DNA from 2 places in the Streptomyces sp. NPDC004134 genome. Region 2 is predicted to be linked to the other one. Evidence: riboswitches for the same ligand, from Rfam matches in the RefSeq annotation. Region 2 holds a riboswitch; the other holds the start of a gene.
The links. A riboswitch is a leader RNA that binds a small molecule or an ion and turns the genes downstream of it on or off. The one in region 2 is predicted to bind cyclic di-AMP.
Positions count from the first base shown of each region.

Region 1: another riboswitch for cyclic di-AMP. It lies ahead of ACFYVJ_RS23620 (transglycosylase SLT domain-containing protein); the one in region 2 lies ahead of ACFYVJ_RS07330 (transglycosylase family protein).

Region 1 covers NZ_JBIAMS010000020.1:10,303-17,981, forward strand. The annotation lists gene ACFYVJ_RS23615 (L-serine ammonia-lyase) at 1-1,133, shown strand, start outside; cyclic di-AMP (ydaO/yuaA leader) riboswitch at 1,613-1,804, shown strand; gene ACFYVJ_RS23620 (transglycosylase SLT domain-containing protein) at 1,806-2,567, shown strand; gene ACFYVJ_RS23625 (glycosyl hydrolase) at 2,688-4,166, opposite strand; gene ACFYVJ_RS23630 (hypothetical protein) at 4,502-5,254, shown strand; gene ACFYVJ_RS23635 (hypothetical protein) at 5,313-5,846, opposite strand; gene ACFYVJ_RS23640 (RNA ligase family protein) at 6,041-7,679, shown strand, end outside.
Region 2 covers NZ_JBIAMS010000004.1:32,727-40,405, forward strand. The annotation lists gene ACFYVJ_RS07315 (acyl-CoA dehydrogenase family protein) at 1-517, opposite strand, end outside; gene ACFYVJ_RS07320 (LCP family protein) at 626-2,017, opposite strand; gene ACFYVJ_RS07325 (UDP-glucose dehydrogenase family protein) at 2,119-3,459, shown strand; gene ACFYVJ_RS07330 (transglycosylase family protein) at 3,570-4,772, opposite strand; cyclic di-AMP (ydaO/yuaA leader) riboswitch at 4,776-4,968, opposite strand; gene ACFYVJ_RS07335 (dipeptidase) at 5,209-6,417, opposite strand; gene purE (5-(carboxyamino)imidazole ribonucleotide mutase) at 6,507-7,022, opposite strand; gene ACFYVJ_RS07345 (5-(carboxyamino)imidazole ribonucleotide synthase) at 7,030-7,679, opposite strand, start outside.

The DNA of each region.
Region 1 (7,679 bases), on a different contig from region 2:
CCGAGGGCGAGGTGGAGCGCATCCGCAGCACCGGGCGGCTGCACCTGCTGGGCGCCGAGATAGGGCGCGACCACGAGATCCCCTTCGACGTCGCCGCCGACCTCGTGCTGCACCGGCGCCGCTCGCTGCCGTACCACGCGAACGGCATGACGCTGGCCGCGTACGACGCGGACGGCGGGACGCTGCTGGAGAAGACGTACTACTCGGTGGGCGGCGGCTTCGTCGTCGACGAGGAGGCGGTCGGCGAGGACCGGATCAAGCTCGACGACACCGTACTGAAGCACCCGTTCCGTACCGCGGACGAGATGCTGCGCCGCACCCGCGAGACGGGCCTGTCGCTCTCCTCGCTGATGCTGGAGAACGAGCGCGCCTGGCGCACGGAGGCGGAGATCCGCGGCGGGCTGCTGGAGATCTGGCGGGTCATGCGCGAGTGCGTCGCCCGCGGCACCAGCCGCGAGGGCATCCTCCCCGGCGGCCTCAAGGTCCGCCGCCGCGCGGCCGGCGAGGCCCGCCAGCTCCGCGCGGCGGGCGACCCCGCGGCGCACGCGATGGAGTGGGTCACCCTGTACGCGATGGCGGTCAACGAGGAGAACGCCGCCGGCGGCCGCGTCGTCACCGCCCCCACCAACGGCGCGGCGGGCATCATCCCCGCGGTCCTCCACTACGCGGCGGACTTCGTCCCCGGCGCGGACGACGACACCGCGGTCCGCTTCCTCCTGGCGGCGGGCGCGATCGGCATGCTCTTCAAGGAGAACGCCTCCATCTCCGGCGCGGAGGTCGGCTGCCAGGGCGAGGTGGGCTCGGCCTGCTCCATGGCCGCAGGCGGCCTCGCCGAGATCCTCGGCGGCACCCCGGAACAGGTGGAGAACGCCGCGGAGATCGGCATCGAGCACAACCTGGGCCTCACCTGCGACCCGATCGGCGGCCTGGTCCAGATCCCGTGCATCGAGCGCAACGGCATGGCGGCGGTCAAGGCCATCACCGCGGCCCGCATGGCACTGCGCGGCGACGGCCAGCACTTCGTCTCCCTCGACAAGGCCATCAAGACCATGAAGGAGACGGGCGCGGACATGAAGGTCAAGTACAAGGAAACCGCCCGCGGCGGCCTCGCGGTCAACGTGGTGGAGTGCTGAGGGAGTTGGCGAGAAATCCGCACGCCGCACTCGCCAACTGAGCACCCCCCGTCCGCAATCCGGCGGTGACTCCGAAGAAGTCGTTTCCCTTTGGCCAGTTGACGCCTCGCCGTCTCCGCTGGCGAGCGGTTTCCCCCGCTACGGATTCGTGAATTCCCGCCGTACGGACGCGGCACCAGACAGCCCGGAACAAACGGACTTGTCGGATATTCCCTGCCGGACGATACGCCCCATTTGAAGGATTCGCCCCCGATCGCCCCGTGCTCCTGCCCGATCGGACCTCATGTGTCCGGTGACGCGAATCACGTTCGGCCGCGAGCGCCCGCGGGGGGAATTCACAGTTTCCTTATCCCGAAAGCGAGTTGCGGCCCGCTCCGCTTTCCGCGGCGGCACTCACCCGGCCCGGGAGCCGGTCCCGTATTGGCCGGACGAGTTCCGCAGCTTGTCCGGACCGGAAAGACATGCTTAAGTCTCCGCCAGCCGGGTGGACGCCGAATCCTGCCGCCATCCGGAAACCGTTCCCTAATCACACACGGCAGGAGCGGGGGACCCATAGGTAAGTTGCCGGTCCGTATTCAGGACCGGCTTGGGGTGAAGTCGCACCGCGGTGCGGCCGGGCATCTCCAGCCCGAACCCGACAGCTCACCTCGCAGGCGCTGAGGAGAAACACCCATGCCTGCAAAAGGTAAGCATCGCCGTCCCAAGCTGCGCCTGATCAGCCGCGGCCTCACTTTCGCCGGCGTCAGCGGCGTCGCGATCGCCGCCCCGCTGATCGGCGCGTCCTCGGCCTCCGCGGCCGGCTCCGTCCCCGCGGCCGCCCCCCAGACCGGTGTACGCGCCGAGGCCCCCGCCGCGGCGACCGCCGGCGCGGCAGCGGCCACGTACGCCGTGGTCGCCGGAGACTCCCTGGCGAAGATCGCCGACCGGGAATCCGTGCGCGGCGGCTGGAAGAAGCTGTACGAAGACAACCGCGAGGCCGTCGGCGGCAACCCGCACTTCATCCTCCCGGGCCTTGAACTCGTGCTCGGCGCCAAGGCCGACAAGGCCGACAAGGCCGACAAGGCCGAATCCGAGCCGGGCATGAAGACCGCCAGCGCGACCGTCACGAGCTACCCGGACAACCTCGACGGCTGGATCCGGGAGTCCCTCGACATCATGGCCGAGCACGGCATCCCCGGTACTTACGACGGTATTCACCGCAACATCATGCGGGAGTCCGGGGGCGACCCGCAGGCCATCAACAACTGGGACATCAACGCCGTGAACGGCACGCCCTCCAAGGGCCTGCTCCAGGTCATCGCTCCCACCTTCGAGGCGTACCACGTCCCCGGTACCTCGACGGACAGCTACGACCCGGTGGCCAACATCACCGCCGCGTGCAACTACGCGGCCGACCGGTACGGGTCGATCGACAACGTCTACGGGCCGTACTGACGGACCGGAGAGCGCCGGTGTCCCCACCGGCGCTCTCCACGGGCCTGCGGCCCGTCCCGCCGAACGAGGGCGGGCGGCAGACCCGACGGGCCGGGGAATGCCCCGTGCGCCGGCCCCGGTTCAGCGGGTCCGGGCCGGAGGGTGGGAGCGCCAGTCGCCCAGTTCGTCGAGCGTGATGACGTAGTCGTCCTCGTAGACCTTCCTGAGGAACGGCAGCGGGTTGTGCTCGCCGTCGTCGATGAACTCGCCGCTCCAGGTCGTGAACCAGCTCCAGTCCGCCTCGTAGGTCCGCAGCAGGTCCGGGTCGGGGATGGAGCCCGTCTCGGTCATGGCGACGAGCTTCTCGTCGCCGACGAGGTCGACCAGCTTGTCGTACGTACCGCTGGCCGGTCCGTGGTCGCCGATCGGGGGGTAGGTGTCGGCGCTGATGACGTCGACGACGTCGTCGCCGGGATACCAGGCCGGGTCGACGGAGTTCCACACCCAGATGAGGTTGTGCAGCCCGTGGTGGCCGGTCATGCGCTCGTACATCAGCCGCCACAGCTCCTTGGCCGGCCCGGGGCCCTTGGCGCCCCACCAGAACCAGCCGCCCTCGGCCTCGTGCAGCGGGCGCCACAGCACCGGGACGCCCGCGTCCTGCAGCCGCTTCAGCTCTGCCGCGATGGCGTCGATGTCGCGCAGCAGCAGTGCGTACTCCGCGGACTGCGGGTCGGCGAGCGCCGCGGCCACGTCGAAGGTCGTCGCGTCGGTGTAGAAGCCGCGCCACCACTCCTTGCCGGGTTCGTCGATGAGGCCGGCGGGGGCGTTCCAGTGCCAGACGAACGTGGTGATGCCGCCGCGTTCGTCCCAGGCGAGGGCGTTCTCGACCTCGGTGGAGGTGGTGCCGCGCTCGACGCGGCTGGGGGAGTAATCCATCATGTCGTGGCCGGCCACGGCCGGCGCGCGGCCGACGTTCTCCTCCACCCAGCGGACGGAGGCCGCGTCCTGCTGGCCGCTGAGGATGTGTTCGCCGTAGCCCGCGGTGAGGTAGCTGAGCAGCGCCCGGGCCTCCGGGGTGGCCTGCGGGTCGACGGGGACGCCCGAGACCTGGTGCGGCGGGCGGGGCTCGCTCGGGCTGAGGCTGATGGCATCGATCTCGTACCAGCCCCAGTTGTTCACGATCGTGATCGTGTCGGCGCCCTCCCCGAGCAGCACCTTGCCGGCGGCCACGGTGCTGAAGGTGTCGGTGGCGGCGAGCGTGACGTCGCCCGCGCCCTCGCCGTTGAGCTGCAGCGATGCCACCTTCTGACCGTACGGGGCACGGTAGTGGATGGTGAGGTCGTGGAGCCCGGCCGGGCCGTCGGGGACGGTGACGGTGACGGAGTCCTCGGCCGCGTCGAAGCCGGTGACGTAGCCGGTGCCGGAGTGGCCGGGCGCGGAGGACTCGACGACGGTGCCGTTCAGCCGGCCGTCCTCGGCCTCGTAGACGACGGGTTGGGCACGGGCGCCGTTCTGGCCGGCCGCGGCCTCGGGGGCCGTACCGGCGGAGAGGAGGGCCGCGAGGAGCGCGGTCAGGACGAGGAGCGCCAGTGCGGGCGTGCGGCGGAGTAGGTGGATCACCGGGGATCTCCTGCCGGGGTGTGGGGGATACGGGCGGGGGGTGCGTTCCACGGTCGATGGGAGCGCTCCCATCATGCTTCCGTGTAATGGCCACGTCAATGCGGCGGGCGGCGGGCGTCCGTCGCCGCCGGCCCGGGACGGACACCGGCGCGGTGACGCGGGCGATGTCCGTGAGACCTTCGCCGGGGGCCGGTTCGGCGGGCCGGGCCGCCGGATCCGGACCCGTGCCGATTCGACGGCAACCGTTCGACGGCTCTGCGGCCACCGTCCTCGTACGCGCGGGAGAGCGCACCCCTCCCGTGCCCCCCACGACACGAGGCAAGGAGAGTGGCGCGATGAGCCGCAGCAAGCGCACCCCCACCGGACGACCCCGGCGCCGGAGCAGAGCCGTTCGTACCCTGATCGCCGCCCCGCTGCTGGCGGCGCTCGCACTCCTCGGGCATCTGGCGGTGCCCGCGCAGGCCGCGGTGGCGCAGACCTGGCAGTCCTGCGACCAGTGGGGGAACTGGCAGTCGCCCGACGGCTACATCCTCTACAACAACATCTGGGGCTCCGGCGCGGGCAGCCAGTGCATCTCCGCGGAGTCGGCCCACGACTGGACGGTCCACGCGGACCACCCGAACACCGGTGGCATCAAGTCGTACCCCAACGCCAAGTGGATCGTGAACGAGCCGGTGAGCCGGATCGACCGCCTCAGCAGTACGTACGACGTCACCGTGCCGAGCAGCGGCGCGTACAACACCACGTACGACGTGTGGGACACCGCCTACGACTACGAGGTCATGCTCTGGATGAACTGGACCGGGCCGGTGGGACCGCTCGGCCAGTTCCGGACCACCGTCGCGCTCGGCGGCCACACCTGGGACGTCTACAGCGGGAGCAACGGCAGCAACGAGGTCTTCTCCTTCCTCCGGCACGGCGACTCGACCGCCGGCCGGGTGGACCTCCTGGCCGTGCTCCGCTGGCTGAGCGACCAGGGCTGGTGGGGCGACGTGACCGTCGGCGACGTCCAGTTCGGCTACGAGATCACCTCGGCGGCCGGCGGGCTGGACTTCACCACGAACGCCTTCGACGTCACCTCCGGCTGACCGCGCCGGCGCGGCGGCGGGCGCCCCGGCCCGCCGCCGCGCGGCGGGCTGCCGCGGCTCAGCGGAGCACCGCGGCGCGCTCGGCCTCGGTGAGCGGGGGCATGTGGCGGACCGCGACGGCGGCCAGACCGCCCCGGGTGCCCGGGATCAGGTGCTCGACCAGGGCCAGTTCGGCCGGTGCCGGCCGGCCGCCGTTGTAGGGGTTCTCGATCGCCGACAGGCCGGCTTCGGGGGCGGGGAAGGCGTGGGTGGCGAGGGTGCGGCCGCCGTAGCGGATGGTGGCGAAGCTCTCCGCTTCGCGGAGCAGCCGGTAGGCGCGGAAGTAACTCACCTTCTCGCGGGCGCGGAACAGCTCCTTGAGCTCCTGCGCGAGCCGGACGTCCGCACCGCCGCCGTCCAGGACGGCCTCCCGGATCCGGTCGAGGACGGGTGCGCCCGCCCGGTCCAGGAACACCATGATCGACCCGGGCGGGGTCAGCAGGCCCTGGGCGGGATCGCTCGGGACGTAGTCGATGATCTCGATCGGGCTGGTACGAAGCTCGCGCTCCACCAGTTCATCGGCCGCGAGCTGCAACGCCGTTGACCTGTCCATACGCGCGGTCCGTTTCTCCGAGGCACGAGGGTGCCGCAGTGTCGGCTCCCGCGCGCGGCGGCCCCGTCAGGCGCACGACGTACGGGCGGGGAATTCACCCCACCGGCGGCCGTCACCGCCGGGGTTATTCGCTGGAGCCGGGCCGCCGGGCGCTTCTAGAGTGGCCGGACCCGACCGCGTCACGGAGCCGGATCATGCGTGTGCACTATCCCCGTACGCCGCATCTGCCGTGGTCCCCGGGGGCGGCCCCGGACGACGTACGAACCGGTGACCTGGGCGGGCTGCGGGGGCGCGAGGTCGTGGTCACCGAGAAGCTCGACGGGGAGAACACCACCCTCTACGCCGACGGGCTGCACGCCCGGTCCCCGGACTCGGCGCACCATCCGTCGCGGGCATGGGTGAAGGGGCTGCAGGGGCGGATCGGCGGGGAGATACCGCCGGGTTGGCGGGTGTGCGGGGAGAACGTCTTCGCGCGGCACTCCCTCGCGTACGAGGACCTGGAGAGCTGGTTCTACGGCTTCTCGGTCTGGGACGGCGACCGCTGCCTCGGCTGGGACCGTACGGTCCGGTTCTTGCGGCGACTGGGCGTGCCCGTGCCGCCGGTGCTGTGGCGCGGAGTGTTCGACGAGCGGGCGCTGCGCGCGCTGCGGCCGGACACCGCGCGCCAGGAGGGGTACGTCGTACGGGCCGTCGAGGGCTTCGGGCGCGCGGAGTTCGGGGAGCGGATCGCCAAGTGGGTGCGCCGGGGGCACGTGCAGACCGGCACGCACTGGATGCACGCCGCCGTCGTGGAGAACGGGCTGGGGCCGAAGGCCGCGCTGTGGACGGTGCGTTCGGGCGGGACGGCGAGCGTGGCGGCGCTGTCGGCCGCGGTGGGCGTCGCGCCCGGGGACCCGCCCGCCGCCGGGGCCGAGGTCGCGGAAGCGGTCGCCGGGACCGGCGCCGAGGCCGCCGTCGCCGACGTGTCCGCGCGGCTGGACGGGCTCGGCCGCCACGGTGACGCGCGGCTGGCCGGGGTGCTGGCGGTGATGCTGCGCGGCTCGCGCCGGGCGTGGCTCGCGCCGCGGCTCGCGGGGCCGCTGGGCCTGCCCGCCGCGCGGCGGGTCGCCGATCTGACGGGGCTGTTCGCCGCCGTGCAGCGCCCGTACCCGGACGGCGACCGAAGGGCCGGTCTCGTACGCCTCGCGCTCGCCGCCGACCTCGGGGTGCTGCACGCGGTCGCGGGGGCGCTCGCGCGGGACGCGGAGGCGCGCGAGCAGGTGGAGTGGTCGGCGCTGCACGCCGAGGACGCCGGGCTGCTCGGCGCGGCGCCCCTGGCGCCGCTGCGGGCCGGGCTGCGGGAGGCGCTCGCCGGCGTCGGCGCCGATGCCGCGGACAGGTGCTGGGCCGAGGCGCGGGAGGCGTACGCGGCCGGGCGGATCACCACGGCCGCGGAGGCGGTGGCGGCGAGTTGGCGGTGGCGCTCCGGATCGTTCCCCCGGCTGGTCCACCTCGTCGGTCCATCCGGCAGCGGCAAGAGCACGTTCGCCAGGGGCCTCGCCGGGACCGACGCGTACGTCAGCCTGGACGACCTGCGCGAAGCCCGCGGCTCGCGCGCCGACCAGCGGGCCAACGGTGACGTCCTGCGGACCGGTCTGGCACGGCTCGACGCGGCGCTGGCCGGCGGCGGGACCGCGGTGTGGGACGCCACCTCCCTCAACCGGCACCAGCGGGCCGCCGTGCACCGGGTCGCGGAGCGCCGCGACGCCCTGGTCACCCACGTGGTCACGCTGGTCGGCGAGGACGAGCTGGCGCGGCGCAACCGGGAGCGGACGCACCCGGTGCCGCCGGACG
Region 2 (7,679 bases):
TGTAGTACTCGGAGATGCCCGCGTTGGTGATCCACCGCTTGACGCCGTTGAGGACGTAGGAGTCGCCGTCCCGTACGGCGCGGGTCTTCATGCCGGCCGCGTCGGAGCCGGCCTCGGGCTCGGAGAGGCAGTACGAGAACATCGCCTCGCCGCGCGCCAGCGGCGTCAGGTACTTCGCCTTCAGCTCCTCCGAGGCGGAGAGCATCAGGGGCAGCGACCCCAGCTTGTTGACGGCCGGGATGAGGGAGGACGACGCGCAGACGCGGGCGATCTCCTCGATGACGATGACCGTCGCCAGCGCGTCCGCGCCCGCGCCGCCGTACGCCTCGGGGACGTGGACGGCGTGCAGGTCGTTGGTGACGAGCGCGTCCAGGGCCTCCTGCGGGAAGCGCGCCTCCTCGTCCACCTCGGCCGCGAAGGGCCCGATCTTCGCCTCGGCGAGCGAGCGTACGGCGTCGCGGAGCATGTCGTGCTCCTCGGCCGGGCGGTACAGGTCGAATTCGGGCGCTCCTGCCAAGGCTCTCTCCCATTCCCGCGCATGCTAATTACCGTTAAGTAGTTCCGATGGTATGCCGTGCGCGGCGGGCGGACCTACGTGACGTTGGCGACAGGGGGCGCGGCCGGCTCAGGGTGCGGTGCCGCCCAGGCGGTCGGTCGGGTACTTCTCGACGTACTGCGCCATGGTGTCGTTCCGCATGGCCTCCCACAGGGGGTCGCCCGCCTTGTCGTCCAACAGCACCACCGACTGGCCGTCGATCATGTCGAGGCCCGCGACCGGCGCGTTCATGAACACCAGGTCGCTGGAGCGCACCCCCTTCATGTCCCACATCAGGTCGCGCATCGCGCCGTCCGAGAACCGGTCGTCGACGCTGACCGTGGCGGTGACCGCGTCCAGCAGGCGCTTGACCTTGAGCGGGTTGGAGAAGTTGTCCGAGGACATCGTCTCGGTGATGACGGCGCGCAGGAAGTTCTGCTGCCGCTGGGTGCGGTCGAGGTCGCCGCGGGGCAGGCCGTGGCGTTCGCGTACGTAGTCGAGGGCGGTCTTGCCGTCCATGTGGTGGGTGCCGGCGGTCCACTCGCCGCCGCCGTTGCGGCGCGGGGTGGTCTCGTCGATGGTGATGTCCACGCCGCCGACGGCGTCGGTGAGCCGCTTGAAGCCGCTCCAGTCGATCACCGCCAGGTGGTCGATCTTGACCTTCGTCATGCGCTGCACGGTGTCGATGAGCAGCGGGGGGCCGCCGTAGGAGAAGGCCGCGTTGAGCTTGGCGTCGCCCCGGCCGGGGATGTCCACCCAGGAGTCGCGGGGCAGGGAGACGACGTAGCCGCCGTCACGGCCCTCGGGGAGGTGGACGAGCATCATCGTGTCGCTGCGCTGCGCGCCCGGCTGCCAGGTGTGCTCGCCGGCGCCGTCGCCGGTGAGCGGGAGGTCGGAGCGGGCGTCGACGCCGATGAGAAGGTACGTTTCGCCGCCCTTGGACGGCGCCGGCTGGTGCTTCTCGGGGACGTTCGTCGGGAAGGCGTTCGGGATGCGGTCGACGCGCCCCGTGTAGTGCTCGTACGCCCACCAGAGGCCGCCGGCGAGCATGAGCACGCCGGCGAAGAGCATGATCACGGCGCCGAGGAGCACCTTGCGGCCGCGGCGCATGCGGCGGCGGGGCGCTGCGTGCGAGGGGGCGCCGGCGGGGTCTTCGGGGCCGTCCGGGCCATCCGGGCCGTCCGGGCCATCCGGGCCGACGGGGCCGGTCGCGGGACCGGTCGCCGGGTCGGCCGCCTGGTGGGCGAACAGGTCCGGACCGTCCGCTCCCTTGGGCCCGCCGTCCGCGGCCGTGCCCTCGGCTCCCGGTGTTCCTTGCGCTCCGGGTGTTCCCTGCGCGCCCGGAGCGAACGCCGCGTCCACGTACGCCGCGTGCGCCGCCGTCGACATGTCCCCGGCGTACGGCGCCTCCGGCTCGCGGGCGCGCGGCGTACCGGGCTCGTCGGTTCCGCTGCCCGCTCCGTCCAGATGCTGCCTCGCCACGATTCCCACTCCTTTAGGTGCACGTTCATGAGTCAGACTCCGCACCCGGGCCCATGGTTGCCCAGGTGGGTGTGTCGGAGCCCGCCGTTATGCTCGGGACCATGACCTTGAAGATCACCGTGATCGGCACCGGCTACCTCGGGGCCACGCACGCCGCCGCGATGGCGGAGCTGGGTTTCGACGTGCTCGGCCTGGACGTGGTCGAGGAGAAGGTCGAGCTGCTGTCGGCGGGCAGGGTGCCGATGTACGAGCCGGGCCTTGAGGACCTGCTGCGCAAGCACGTCTCCGGGGTCGGGGGCTCGTCCGGCCGGCTGCGGTTCACCACGTCGTACGCGGAGGCGGCGGCCTTCGGCGACGTGCACTTCGTGTGTGTGAACACGCCGCAGAAGCAGGGCGAGTACGGCTGCGACATGAGCTACGTCGACGCCGCGATCGACACCCTGGCGCCGCACCTCGACCGCGCGTGCCTGGTGGTCGGGAAGTCGACGGTGCCGGTGGGCTCCGCGGCCCGGCTGGCGCGCCGGCTGGCCGAACTGGCGCCGGCGGGCGAGCAGGCCGAGCTGGCCTGGAACCCGGAGTTCCTGCGCGAGGGCTTCGCCGTCGAGGACACCCTGCGCCCCGACCGCATCGTCGTCGGCGTCGCGAGCGAGCGCGCCGAGAAGGTGCTGCGCGAGGTGTACGCCGCGCCGCTGGACTCCGGTACGCCGTTCGTGGTCGCCGACTACCCGACTGCCGAGCTGGTGAAGACGGCCGCCAACGCCTTCCTCGCCACGAAGATCTCGTTCATCAACGCCATGGCCGAAATCTGCGAGGCCGCGGGCGGCGACGTGGTCAAGCTGGCCGAGGCGATCGGCTACGACGACCGGATCGGGAAGAAGTTCCTGCGTGCCGGGATCGGCTTCGGCGGTGGCTGCCTGCCCAAGGACATCCGGGCGTTCATGGCCCGTGCCGGTGAACTCGGTGTCGACCAGGCGCTGACGTTCCTGCGCGAGGTCGACTCGATCAACATGCGCCGCCGCGCCCACATGGTCGAACTCGCCCGCGAAGCCTGCGGCGGGACCTTCCTGGGCCGGCGGATCGGCGTCCTGGGCGCCGCGTTCAAGCCCGACTCCGACGATGTGCGTGATTCCCCCGCGCTCAACGTCGCCGGGCAGATCCACCTCCAGGGCGGCCAGGTCACCGTCTACGACCCGAAGGGCATGGACAACGCCCGCCGCGTCTTCCCCACCCTGCGCTACGCGGAGTCGGCGGAGGACGCGCTGCACGGCGCCGACCTGGTGCTGCACCTCACCGAGTGGCCGGAGTTCCGCGCCCTCGACGCCGGGCGGCTCGCGAAGGCCGTCTCCCGGCCGCATCTGATCGACGGCCGGAACACGCTCGACCCGGTGCCGTGGCGCGCCGCGGGATGGACGTTCCGCGCGATGGGCCGCCCGGCGGCGTAGCGCGCGCCGGCCGACGCCCGCCCGCGCGCCGCCGCCCACGCGCCCGCGCGCCGGACACGGCGAACCCCCCGTTCCGCCGGAAACGGGGGGCAACGCCGTGCGGGGGACCCTCAGATGGAGACGCCGTTGTCGCGCAGGTACGCGACCGGGTCGACGTCCGAACCGTAGTCCGGGCTGGTGCGCACCTCGAAGTGCAGGTGCGGCCCGGTGGAGTTGCCGGTGGAGCCGGACAGACCGATCTGGTCGCCGGCGCCCACGCTCTGGCCCACGCTCACCGAGGTGGACGACAGGTGGGCGTACTGGCTGTAGCGGCCGTCGTCGTGCTTGATCACGACGGCGATGCCGTACGCGCCGCCGTCGGCGCCGTTGCCGGCCTTGACGACGGTGCCGGAGGTGACGGCCTTGACCGGGGTGCCGGTGCCGGCGGAGAAGTCGACACCGGTGTGGTAACCGCTGGACCACGAGCCGCCCGCGGCCCGGTACGCCGTGGAGAGACCGGCGTCGATCGGGGCGGAGAACCCGCCCGCGGGAGCGGCCTCCGCTGCCGGCTCCTCCGCGGCCGCCGGCTCCTCCTGCTGCGCGGAGGACGGCTCGGCCGAGGTGGTCTCCGGCTCTTCGAGGGTGACCTCTTCGCCGCCGTCGAACTCGTACTCCTGACCGGGGAAGATCAGGTCCGGGTCGTCGCCGATGACGTCCTTGTTGCCCTCGTAGATCGTCTGCCAGCCGCCCGCGATGCCGTGCTTGCGAGCAATGTCCCACAGGGTGTCACCGGAGACGACGGTGTAGTTGCCGGCCTTCTCGAACTTCTTCTCCGGCGCCTTCTCCTGCTTCGGGGCCTCGTCCTTGGCGGCCTGCTGTGCGGGCTGCCCGGACTCGGTCTGCGCCTCGGGCTCGCTCTTCCCGGCACCGCCGGTGGAGAGGTCGGGGGCGGGGCCGCCCTGGGTGAGCCCGGCCTGCACCGAGCAGACCGGCCAGGCGCCGGGGCCCTGCGAGGCGAGGACCTTCTCGGCGATCTCGATCTGCTGCTCCTTGGTGGCCTGGTCGGCGCGCGGGGCGTACTGCGTGCCGCCGTAGCCCTCCCAGGTGCTCTGCACGAACTGCAGGCCGCCGTAGAAGCCGTTGCCGGTGCTGATGCTCCAGTCCCCGCCGCTCTCGCACTGGGCCACGCGGTCCCAGGTGTCGACGGAGGCGGCCTGGGCGTGGCCGCCGGCGATGAGCGGAATGGCGACGCCGGCGCTGCCGGCGGTGACGATGAGGGCCCTGCTGCCCCGGGCTATCCGGCCCAGGCGACGGTGACGTCCGCGTGCGGACATGGACATGCTCCTCTCCGACGCCTGCGAGGTGAGCTGTCGGGTTCGAGCTGGAGATGCCCGGCCACGCGGAGCATGGCTTCACCCCAAGCCGTACCGCGCTTGCGCACGGTGCGGCACTTACCTGGGTCCCCCGCTCCTGCCGTGAAAGCTGAAGTGCCTGCCCGTCGCCGCCGACAGGATTCGGCGTTACGGCGACGAGGTACCCGCATCGGTGGCGCGAGCACGGCGAGCACCGTAAACACACAGCCGAAAACAGAACAAGCTGTGAACCGCCATCAAGGCCGTTCCCCACATCACATCGGAATCAGCCCGACAATCGCCCCATCCCGCGCCGCTCCTCAATTCCCCCTACCCGGTGGAGACTTGTCGACATATGAGGAGTCGGACACATCGCCCCATGGCGTGAGAATTCTGTGAGTGACTTATGTCACTCTGCTCACACCTGGACCTTCGCGGGGCCGTCGAGCTGTTCGATGGTGGCGATCGACGGGCCGCGCCGAGCGGCCACTTCGCGCGCCGCCGCCTCGGCGTCGCGCAACACCCGCAACGCGTTGGCCCACAGCAGCCTGGCCAGGTCTTCTTCCGACCAACGGCGGTACAGCAGCTCGGCGACGAGGTGCGGATAACCCGCGACGTCGGCGAGGTCCTCCGGCGTGAACGGCGTGCCGTCGAAGTCGCCGCCGATACCGATATGGTCGATTCCCGCCACTTCGCGCATATGATCCAGATGATCCGCCACGGTCGCGGCCGTCGCCTGCGGCCGCGGATGCGCCTCCTCGAACGCACGCCGTACGCGGACCGCTTCGCCGTCCGCGCCGAACGGGTCGAGGCCGCGGGCGGTCATGTGCTCGTCCACCTCCGCGGTCCACGCCACGGCGGCGGGCAGGACGAACTTCGGCACGAACGTGGCCATCGCCACACCGCCGTTGGCGGGGAGCAATTCCAGCACATCATCCGGAATGTTGCGCGGGTGGTCACACATGGCGCGAGCGGATGAATGGGAGAAAACGACCGGCGCCTCGGTGACGCGCAGCGCGTGGCGCATGGTCGAGGGCGCCACGTGGGAGAGGTCGACGAGCATGCCGACCCGGTTCATCTCGCGCACCACCTCCTCGCCGAAGGCGGTGAGCCCGCCGTGCCGCGGCTCGTCGGTCGCGGAGTCGGCCCAGTCGGTGTTGTCGTTGTGCGTAAGCGTCATGTAGCGCACGCCGAGCCGGCGGAAGGCGCGCAGCGTGGCGAGCGAGTTGGCGATGGAGTGCCCGCCCTCGGCCCCCATCAGCGAGGCGATCCGCCCGTCGGCCCGCGCCGCCTCCACCTCGTCGGCGGTCACCGCGAGCCGCAGCTCCCCGGGATAGCGGTCGACGAGCCGGCGCACCACGTCGATCTGCTCCAGACACGCGCTCACGGCGGCGTCCCCGGCCAGCTCGGCGCTCACGTACACGGACCAGAACTGCGCCCCCACCCCGCCGGCCCGCAGCCGCGGGATGTCGGTGTGCAGCCGCGCGCTCTGGTCGACGGCGATGTCACGCCTGTCGATGTCGTACGTCACCTGCTCCCGCAGGGCCCAGGGAAGATCGTTGTGCCCGTCGACGACGGGGTGCGCACGCAGCACCTCGCGCGCACGCGCGAGCAGTTCGCCGGTCATAAGGTCGTCCTCCCTGCGCGGATAGCGTGGGCCCCACGCTATCCGCGCAGGCTGACAGCCGGACGACCGGCCCCGGATCGGACGGTGTGTCAGCCCGCCCGGGTGGTCTTGCGGCGGAGGCGGGCGCCCTTTTCGCGGGCCTGGTGGTTCAGGTCCTCCTGGAACGCCGACATCCGGGCGCGGAGGTCCTCGTCGTGGGCGGCCAGGATGCGGGCGGCCAGGAGGCCCGCGTTGCGGGCGCCGGCCACGGAGACCGTGGCGACGGGGACGCCCGCGGGCATCTGGACGATGGAGAGCAGCGAGTCCATGCCGTCGAGGTACTTCAGCGGGACCGGGACGCCGATGACCGGGAGGGGCGTGACGGAGGCGAGCATGCCCGGGAGGTGGGCGGCGCCGCCGGCGCCGGCGACGAGGGTGCGCAGGCCGCGGGGCGCGGCCTGCTCGCCGTAGGCGATCATCTCGTGCGGCATCCGGTGCGCGGAGACGACGTCGACCTCGTACGGGACCTCGAACTCGTCCAGGGCCTGCGCCGCCGCCTCCATCACCGGCCAGTCGGAGTCGGAGCCCATGACGATGCCGACCAGCGGGCCGTTCTCCGCGCTCATACGCTGCTCATTCCGTGATCGTCCCCCGCAGGTAGTCGGCGGCGTGGCGGGCGCGGGCGCGCACGTCGGCCAGGTCGTCGCCGTAGGTGTTGACGTGGCCGACCTTGCGGCCGGGCTTCACGTCCTTGCCGTACATGTGGATCTTCAGCCCCGGGTCCCGGGCCATGCAGTGCAGGTACGCCGGGTACATGTCGGGGTAGTCGCCGCCGAGGACGTTCGCCATCACCGTCCACGGGGCGCGCGGGCGCGGGTCGCCCAGCGGCAGGTCGAGCACGGCGCGCACGTGGTTGGCGAACTGCGAGGTGACGGCGCCGTCCTGGGTCCAGTGGCCGGAGTTGTGCGGGCGCATGGCCAGCTCGTTGACGAGGATCCGGGGCTCGCCGTCCGGCCCGTCCGCCTCGAACAGCTCCACCGCGAGGTGGCCCACCACGTCCAGCTCCATCGCGATCCGCAGCGCGAGCTGCTGCGTACGCACCGCGTCCTCGGGCGCGAGCCCGGGCGCCGGGGCGAGGACCGTGTCGCAGACGCCGTCGACCTGGATGGACTCCACCACCGGGTACGCGACCGCCTGGCCGCTCGGCGAGCGCACGACGTTCGCGGCCAGCTCGCGGCGGAAGGCCACCAGCTCCTCGGCCAGCACCGGCACCCCCGCGCGGA